Regions from separate parts of the Desulfofundulus salinus genome, predicted to be linked through region 1. Evidence: riboswitches for the same ligand, from Rfam matches in the RefSeq annotation. Region 1 holds a riboswitch; each other region holds the start of a gene.
The links. A riboswitch is a leader RNA that binds a small molecule or an ion and turns the genes downstream of it on or off. The one in region 1 is predicted to bind cyclic di-GMP.

Region 1 (2,195 bases):
CTGGCGGGCAGGCTGGCCGGGGAAAACACACCGGTACTGCTGGCAGGTGAGCGGGGTGGTCAAAAAATCCCTGGCTTTCCTTACGGCAACTCTCCCCTGGAATACCCGCCGGAAGTGGTGGGCGGCAAAGTGCTGGTCCTTACCACCAGCAACGGCACCCGGGCCCTGAACGGCGCGGCAAAAGAGGCCCACACTGTGCTGGTGGGAAGCCTGCTCAATGCCCGGGCCGTGGCTCAAAAGGCCTGCCGTCTGGGCAGGGATATAACCATGGTTTGCGCGGGCACGCAAGGTCAATTTTCCCTGGAGGATACCCTGGCAGCGGGAATGGTGGTGCTGGAGATTGTGGAGATGCTGGACCCGGGCTGGCTTTGTTCAAACCACCAGCCGTCTTCCTCCCTGGACCTTGCCGACTTCGCCGTAGCCGCCCTGCACCTGGCCCGAACCTACCGGGACAACACCCGCCGGGCTTTTGACCACTCCCGCCACGGGCGCAGGCTTTTAAACATGGGGCTGGCGGCTGATCTGGACTGGTGCGCTTCCCTGAACACCTTCCAGGTGGTGCCGGTGGTAAAAAAGGAGAGTAGCTATTTAATCATTGAAAAGTGTTGAAAACTGCTATATTCGGTTCGCCAGGAGCAACAAGGCCAGGAAAATAAACTCCGCCGCTCTTGAGCTTTGGACGATGGCACGAAAAAACAGGTGACCCCCTCTTGCGTTTGGCCGGCAAATATGCTAAAATAACACATGCAAGCGGGTTGGCCCCGCGGTAAACTACAAAACGGGCGCGTAGCTCAGTGGGAGAGCGCTTGACTCACATTCAAGAGGTCGCTGGTTCGAAACCAGCCGTGCCCACCAGCAAAATCAGAGCCCCGGAAAACGGGGCTTTTTGCTTTGCCCGAAAAACCTTGATTTTAAAGGACTCAAGTATGCTAAAATTATGTCGAAATAAGGTAGTGGGGTCGAAAAGTTAAAAAGCTATTTTGTTCAATCCGAATCCTGGAGGGCAAACCCGGCGAAAGCCGGGGGCGCAAAGCCACAGGTCTAAGGTTCCCCAAAGGGTTGCTACGGGGAACTATGACGGCTGGGTTGCAAGGGAGAAAGGTAGCTGCAGGAAAGCGTATACTTGTCTCCCTGCGGCTTTCTTAATTTGGAATAACGTAAAAGGCGGAGGTTTGAGCAAGTATGAAAGAATCCCTTATAGAACGTCAGTTCGGGGGGGGGGGGGTAACCTGTCTACATCTGGCCTTATTTATTAGCCCTATAAACAACTCTTTTGGGGTTCCCCTTCTTTGGTTCCCTCCTTTTTGGTTCCCCTTTTTACGCTCCCCACCCTTGTACCCGCCACCATCATTCCTATAAGAAACTGTTCTCATGAGTTTTTTCTACCGTTTCCATGGTAATTTCCATGATAGAGGTGTTTCCATGAAGCCCACACTTATTAACGCTGCTCGGGTACTGGTTCGGGTGCAGGAATCTCGATTTAAGTCGGACTGCCTGCATTCTCAGCGCGTGGCCTTTTATGCGCTCCTGCTGGCCAGGGAATTGGGATTGGACGAAAAATACCAGAAACGCGTCTACTTAGCTGGCCTTCTGCACGACATAGGCAAAATAGGAATCCCTGACTATATACTGTTTAAACAGGGCAAGTTGACTGCCGAGGAATGGGAGGAGATAAAAAAGCACCCGGTTTTCAGTTATGAAATTCTCTCAACCATTCCCGGTATGAAAGAAATTAGTCTCATGGTACTGCATCACCACGAGAGATACGATGGAACGGGCTATCCCGCTGGACTTGTAGCTCAAGATATACCTCTGGGGGCGCGCATTTTAGCCGTTGCCGACAGCTTCGACGCCATGACCACGGAGAGGATCTACCGACCTTTTCCATTATCCCGGGAAGAGGCTCTGAAGGAAATGCACTGCTGTGCCGGAGGGCAGTTTGATCCACTTTTGGTGGAAGTTTTTAGTCGCTTGATAGGACGGGGAGAAACTGATTTGAGCCTCTACGAACGAGAATTTACGACTAGTTTTTATCCCTGAATCCGGGCGAACTTAAGCGTTTGAACCAGAGGGTGCAAATCCCGACTGTACGGACCAGCAGGTAAATAGTTCACCAGTTGGACTTAAATTTAAACGTTCACGAAAAGGAAAGGGTGGGGTTAAGTTGCTGTTCTTTAGAAAGAAAAGTGAGCCGG
Region 2 (2,195 bases), 140 kb from region 1:
GAACTGGGCCTGCCCGAGGTGGTGGCCCACCTGGCCAGGCGGCCCCGGGGCCTGGTGCTGGTTACCGGGCCCACGGGCAGCGGCAAGTCCACCACCCTGGCGGCCATGATCGACCTCATCAACAGCGAAAGCCGCCTGCACATCATCACCCTGGAAGACCCCATCGAGTACGTCCACCGGCACAAGAAGAGCCTGGTCAACCAGCGGGAAATCGGCCGGGACTCCCTTTCTTTTGCCGCCGCCCTGCGTGCGGCCCTGCGGGAGGACCCCGACGTCATCCTGGTGGGGGAGATGCGGGACCTGGAGACCATCGCTACGGCCATCACCGCCGCCGAAACCGGTCACCTGGTGCTGGCCACCCTGCACACCACCAGCGCAGCCCAGACCATCGACCGCATCATCGACGTTTTCCCGCCCCATCAGCAGCAGCAGGTCCGGCTGCAGCTGGCCGGCGCCCTGGAAGGAGTGATTGCCCAGCAGTTGCTGCCCCGCAGGGACCGTCCCGGCCGGGTGGCGGCGCTGGAAATCCTGGTGGCCACGCCGGCCATCCGCAACCTCATCCGGGAGGGGAAGACCCACCAGATTATCTCCCACCTGCAGACCGGGGCCAGGTACGGTATGCAGACGCTGGATATGGCTTTAAGAAACCTCGTCCGTACAGGGGTGATCGGCAGGGAGGAGGCCCTGGCCCGGGCGGCTGATGCCGAAAATTTGTTAAAAATGATTTAAAACAACCAGCTGGTTATTGACTGGCAGGGCAGCTGCCGTTAAGATAGTTTTCAGGAAGAGTGCGGCAAAGCGAAAAAAGGCAAACCTGCCGAAAGGCAGGGGCGCAAAGCCGCGGGCCTAAAGCGGCATGCAAGGCCGCCATGGCAGCCGGGCTGCCGAACTTTCCGGCACGTACTTCCAGGCGCGTCGCCTGGATTTTTATTTCCGGGAGGTGGTGAGGGGAGCTTTGCCCGTCTATGCCTATCGGGCCCGGGATTTAACCGGCAGGGTGGTTTCCGGCCGGCTGGAAGCCAGCGGACCAAGGGAGGCGGCCAGGATACTGCAGGGCCAGCGGCTCATCCCCGTGCAGATCCGGGCCGTGCGGGGGGGCGTCAGCCTGCCTATGCGGCTGCCTTCATTCCGGCGTGGAGTCAGGCTGAGGGAGCTGGCCCTCTTCTGCCGCCAGCTTTCCACCCTGGTCAGCGCCGGCGTGCCCCTGGTGGGGGCCATGCGCATCCTGGAGCTGCAGGTGGAGGGCCGGGTGCTCAAAGAGGTGGTGCGCGGGGTGACCGCCCGCCTGGAGCAGGGACACTCCCTGGCCGAATCCTTCGGCGCCTACACCTCGGTCTTCCCCGAGATCTTCATCAGCATGGTGGAGGCCGGGGAAGTGGGCGGCGTGCTGGACGAGGTGCTGGAGAGCCTGGCCGGACATTTTGAGAGGGAACACGAGGTGAGGGAAAAGGTGAAGTCGGCCCTCACCTACCCCACCATGGTCCTGGGCTTTGCCGTGGTCATCCTCACCTTCGTGCTCACCTTCGTCCTGCCCCCCATCATCAATACCATCCAGAACCTGGGTGTGTCCCTGCCCCTGCCCACCCGGGTGGTGATGGGAGCCAGCCGCCTGGTGGGGCGCTACTGGTACCTCCTCCCGCTGTTTCCGCTGGCGGCGGCTTTTGGCTTTCAGCGCCTGCGGGCCTCGCCCCGGGGCCGGGAGATCTGGGACCGCCTGGTCCTGAAAATGCCCGTATTCGGACCGGTGCTGAAAAAAATAATTATTGCCCGCTTCGCCCGCACCCTGGCCGCCATGCTCAAAGGCGGGGTGCCCATCATCCAGGCCCTGGAAGTGGTGAAGAAAACCGCCGGCAACCAGGTGGTGGCGGCCGGCGTGGCCAGGGCGCAGGAGAGCGTGCGGGAGGGGCAGGGCCTGGCCGGCCCCCTGGAAGAAAGCGGCATCTTCCCCCCGCTGGTCATCCGCATGATTGCCGTGGGGGAAGAAACCGGCAGCCTGGACGCGCTGCTGGTCCGCATCGGCGCCTTTTACGACCAGGAAGTGAACATCACCGTGGGCCGTCTCTCCAGCGTGCTGGAGCCGGTGCTGATTGTCTTCCTGGGCGGCATAGTGGGGTTCATCGTCCTTTCGGTGCTCCTGCCCATGTTCACCAGCATGATGCAGGGGCTGGGCAGGTAGGGCGGTGGTTTCAAAGGTG
Region 3 (2,195 bases), 760 kb from region 1:
TTCTACATACCTGGTGATAAACTTCATAAACATGTCTTCGACCGGCAGGTCCGGGTTTTCCTCCAACCTGGCCGCCATCTTCGCGCACGATATCCCATTTTGATCGTACTGCAGGAGTTCTATTTCCTTGTATTCCAGCGAAACCTCCCATACGACCCTTTCCACCAGAAGATTCACGGAAAACGTCCCAAGGTACTTGGACGACGCGGTCCACATTTCTCTCAGCAAAGTTTCATAGTGCCCGATCCGTTTTTCGATGATTTCGCTCACAACAGCCCCCTCCATTTCAGCTAAAAGCTATCGCTCCAGTATGAACAAGGCCCGGTTTCCCGGTTAGTTATTTCGCAAGTGCTTAACACCTCCAGGAATATCATCAGTGATCCGGTAGAGTTCAGGATCTATTCCCTCAGGCACGACCCGGCAGCAAAACACTTCCACCAGCTGCGGGTCGAATTGAGTACCAGCACAGCGGAAGAGCTCCTCTGAGGCCATTTCTTTAGACATCCTGGGCCGGTAAACCCGATCCGAAGTCATGGCATCAAAACTATCAGCCACGGCCAGAATTCGCGCCCCCAGGGGAATGGCCTCACCCCCCAATCCTTCCGGATACCCGCAACCGTCATATCTTTCGTGATGGTAAAGGGCCATAAGGCTGATGGCTTTCATCCCCGGTATGGCCGAAAGGATTTCATAACTATAAACAGGGTGCTTTTTTATTTCCTCCCACTCCGCGGCTGTCAGTTTGCCCGGCTTATGCAGGATAGCACTGGAAATGCCCAGCTTTCCTATGTCGTGGAGCAACCCGGCCAGGTATATACGATTCTGTTCCTTTTCAGGCATACCCAATTTCTTCGCGAGCGCAGCAGCATAGGCAGCCACGCGCCAGGAATGATTGGAAGAAACCTTAAACCGGACCTCATGTAATTTCATCAACGCCCGGGCAGCATGGATAAATGTGGATTTCATGGAAGCACCTCAACGTATTTATTCTAAAAATTTCTTTAGAAAATGAAAAGCCGCAGGGAGAAAAATTTTACGCTTCCCTGCGGCTTCCCTTCTCCCCTTGCAACCCAGCCGTCATGGTTCCCCGCGGGGAACTTTAGACCTGTGGCTTTGCGTCCCCGGCTTTCGCCGGGTTTGCCCTCCGGAAAGTTGCGACTTTTCAAGAGGTATTTCAACATTTTTTCAAGATGTATTTCAACATTACCGTTAACTTTTCCTCCTGATTAAGGTGATTTTCGGTAATATCAACGGCATCCTCATCCTGAGAAAACCGTTCCAACGGCCCGGTAATAAAGGGCCGGTTCTGGGAAAACTCAAGCCTGAGTTGCTTCCTGGCCGTGCTCCGGCCAACCCCATTACACCGAATCCGCGCGGACCCGCATGAACGGGGTGTGAGAGGAGGGGGTTAGCCGCCCCCTCCTGCTCGATATCCTAAAAGCTCTTGCGTTAATCAATCCCCGCCGGCGGTCGGGGCACCTACATACGGAAGCGTACGGCTAACCTGTCCAGTTCGCCAGCCAGCGCGGTAAGCTCTTCGGTAGAGGCAGAGACTTCCTCCATTGCCGACGTCTGCTCTTCTGTTGTCCCGACAACGTTCTGCACGCCAGCCGACATTTCTTCCGCAGCGGCGGCCACCTCCTGGACCTGCCGCGCAACATCCTCGATGGCAAGGTTGATGGCCTTGATATTAGCCCCAACCTCGTTGATCACCCTGCTTCCCTCCGTGACCTCCGCCGCCCCGGCAGCCATAACTTCGACCGCCTTCCTGGACTCATTCTGGATCGTGGTGATCAGTTCGTAGATCTCCTTGGCGGCGCTGGCCGACTGCTCGGCCAGCTTACGGACTTCCTCGGCGACGACGGCGAAGCCGCGGCCCTGTTCCCCAGCACGGGCGGCTTCGATGGCAGCGTTCAGGGCCAGCAGGTTCGTCTGGTCGGCGATCTGGGTGATCAAGTCTACTATCTGGGTAATCTGGCCCGCGGTCTGGTTGAGAGCATTGATGGCGGAAGAAACGTTGGCGCTTGCCTGCTCAATGGCCTTCATCTGCCCGATAACCCGCTCGACACCCCTGGCACCTTCAGCGGCCCGGGCCGCAGCCTGTTCAGCCGCCGCTGAAACCTTCTGCACATTTTCGGTTACCTGTTCGACGGTCGAGGCCATTTCGCTCATGGTGGCGGCCGTTTCGTTCGCCC
Region 4 (2,195 bases), 980 kb from region 1:
GAATCCCCGGGCCGCCCGGGCCGTGGGCGGGGCTTTGGGGGCCAACCGGGTTCCTCTGGTCATTCCCTGCCACCGGGTAATCCGCCGGGATGGATCACCCGGCGGTTTTAGCGGCGGCCTGCCCTTAAAACTGCAGCTATTGCAACTCGAAGGCGTACGACCCGGCCCCACCGGGCGATACCAATTGACAAATGGCCCTACATGCGTTAATATAAGTAATGCGCCGGTTAGTCAAGTGAGACAACAGAAAAGTGCTGGTGTGGCTCAGGGGTAGAGCAGCGCACTCGTAATGCGCAGGTCGTCGGTTCGAATCCGACCACCAGCTCCAAAAAAGCTAGACGCCGCAAGGGTTTGCGGCGTTTATTGTTTCTGGCGAAACCGGCGAAATTAGCGAAATAGGGATAATTTGGGGATAGTTCACTTTGAAATGACTGGAGGTCATGGTGTGGTAAAACTTGACATTAAGTAGAATCGTGTTATATTACATTGTCTTGCTTCTTTCGGAAAGGAAAATAAAATATAGATATCGTATATTAACTTTTGGGTGCAGGTATCTTGTTTGCGGACATGGCTTTGGTACCGGTGGTTATGGATCTTCAGGGGCTGAATTTTTCGCTGGTCGGAAATTTTCTGTGTTCTGGCGGTGTTGAATCAGCCTTTTAAGTGTTAAATTAAAAACTTTACTGTCTTTATTGTGTTAAAGGCAAACCACTCGAAAGGGTGGGGCGCAAAGCCATGGGTCTGCAGCCCTAAAGGGTATGACTGCCAGGCTGCCGCGATAAAGGTATTGATTGTTTTCTTTTTAATGATGTTTTGTTGCGGCAGCCTGGTCAGGCTGTCGTTCCTGCTTATAAAAGTATGTTTATCCATTTGGGGTATAGAGGTCGACTCTAACAGAGCCAATGGCTGGGACGTTTGCTGGCAGTATTGTGGCAATTGAAAGGGCATAGGGCCGGGAGGGGCTGAAAGGCAGAAGGGTGGTGAAAAAATGCAACGGTGTCTTGAATGCGCAAAGAAAGAACCGGACCGTCCTTGTGTGGAGTGCCAGTATTTTGTCCAGCTAAGCCCCCTTCGGCGGGTGCCTTCGCCGCCTGTCCGGGTGTTACTGGAAGATGAGCATGGCAGGCAGTATCCGGCTCGCATCCTGGTGTTAAATACCACGGAGTTTGGGCTGGAAACGGAAGCTCCTGTTCCGGGGCGGTATGTAATCAGGCTGCAGGAAAACTTGTGGGTCGAGGTGGCCGGGGTACCGTTCAAAGGGAAAAATAACGTCCACGTTTTTGATATCCTGTGTGTCCACCGGAAGCAGGGGACTGCCCGTCGTCTTAGCAGGGAGGAGTATCAGTTGCTGGCCGGAAGCGCCGGCGAGCTAATACAGGAGATTTCCCGGCACTTGCCGGAGCACCTTCAGGACCTGGTCAGGGAGAAACTGCTGGCTGAGGTGGAGAAATCCGAACTAATTAACGCTCTCAGGGTGGGGAAGGTGATGAAATATGAAGGAGGGCGCTTCCGCTACCTTTCGGGCCAGGCTGACCTGGACCTGCCTATGGAAGAAGCGGAAAAACTGATGCGCCAGGCTATCCGCCAGGCCGAACACCGCCGCGAGGTGATCATTAGCGCTGACGGGCAAAAGGTGTTTGACCTTCACGGCGTGCCCTTCGACCACAGGAGCGGTGGACTGCTGGCCTTTGACATCACCGAGGTGATTGAAAAGGAGAGAAAGATGCACCAGCAGGAGATGCAGGCTTACCGGGAGGCCATAGCGGCGGTAACGGGGGGCCGGTTATACCTGGTGAATAGTGGAGAAATGGAAAAAGTGATCTCAGAAGGGACGGAACTGGCCAGGGGTGAGGTCCGGCAGACCCATGACATTCCGGAAGCCCGCCGGGCAATGCGGGAAGCCTTGCCTGTTCTCGACAGCCGCAGGCAGCATGCGATTGCCTTGTGCTTGACAGAGGCGCTGGCCAATGCTCTCAAACATGCAGGGGGCGGTTGCTGGCAAGCCAGGCAGTCAGGGGACACCGTCAGGATTATCGTTCAGGACCGGGGTCCGGGAATCAAAACCAGCGAATTGGCCCGGGCAACGCTGATGCAACATTATTCAACCAAGAATTCCCTGGGGTGTGGATTTACCCTGATGCTCTACTATGCGGACCACCTCTACCTTAATACAGGACCGTCAGGTACCGCCCTGG

Region 2: another riboswitch for cyclic di-GMP. It lies ahead of D7024_RS07095 (type II secretion system F family protein); the one in region 1 lies ahead of D7024_RS07845 (HD-GYP domain-containing protein).
Region 3: another riboswitch for cyclic di-GMP. It lies ahead of D7024_RS11730 (HD-GYP domain-containing protein); the one in region 1 lies ahead of D7024_RS07845 (HD-GYP domain-containing protein).
Region 4: another riboswitch for cyclic di-GMP. It lies ahead of D7024_RS02850 (ATP-binding protein); the one in region 1 lies ahead of D7024_RS07845 (HD-GYP domain-containing protein).

What each region holds. Positions count from the first base shown of each region.
Region 1 is NZ_RBWE01000001.1:1,531,845-1,534,039, forward strand. Features, by position in the region: gene D7024_RS07835 (2-phosphosulfolactate phosphatase) at 1-609, shown strand, start outside; tRNA gene D7024_RS07840 (tRNA-Val) at 781-855, shown strand; cyclic di-GMP riboswitch class I at 993-1,094, shown strand; gene D7024_RS07845 (HD-GYP domain-containing protein) at 1,423-2,040, shown strand; gene D7024_RS15365 (methyl-accepting chemotaxis protein) at 2,165-2,195, shown strand, end outside.
Region 2 is NZ_RBWE01000001.1:1,390,374-1,392,568, forward strand. Features, by position in the region: gene D7024_RS07090 (type IV pilus twitching motility protein PilT) at 1-729, shown strand, start outside; cyclic di-GMP riboswitch class I at 798-889, shown strand; gene D7024_RS07095 (type II secretion system F family protein) at 857-2,176, shown strand.
Region 3 is NZ_RBWE01000001.1:2,294,796-2,296,990, forward strand. Features, by position in the region: gene D7024_RS11725 (hypothetical protein) at 1-270, opposite strand, end outside; gene D7024_RS11730 (HD-GYP domain-containing protein) at 334-966, opposite strand; cyclic di-GMP riboswitch class I at 1,062-1,152, opposite strand; gene D7024_RS11735 (methyl-accepting chemotaxis protein) at 1,480-2,195, opposite strand, start outside.
Region 4 is NZ_RBWE01000001.1:552,275-554,469, forward strand. Features, by position in the region: gene D7024_RS02840 (methylated-DNA--[protein]-cysteine S-methyltransferase) at 1-274, shown strand, start outside; tRNA gene D7024_RS02845 (tRNA-Thr) at 254-328, shown strand; cyclic di-GMP riboswitch class I at 693-778, shown strand; gene D7024_RS02850 (ATP-binding protein) at 989-2,195, shown strand, end outside.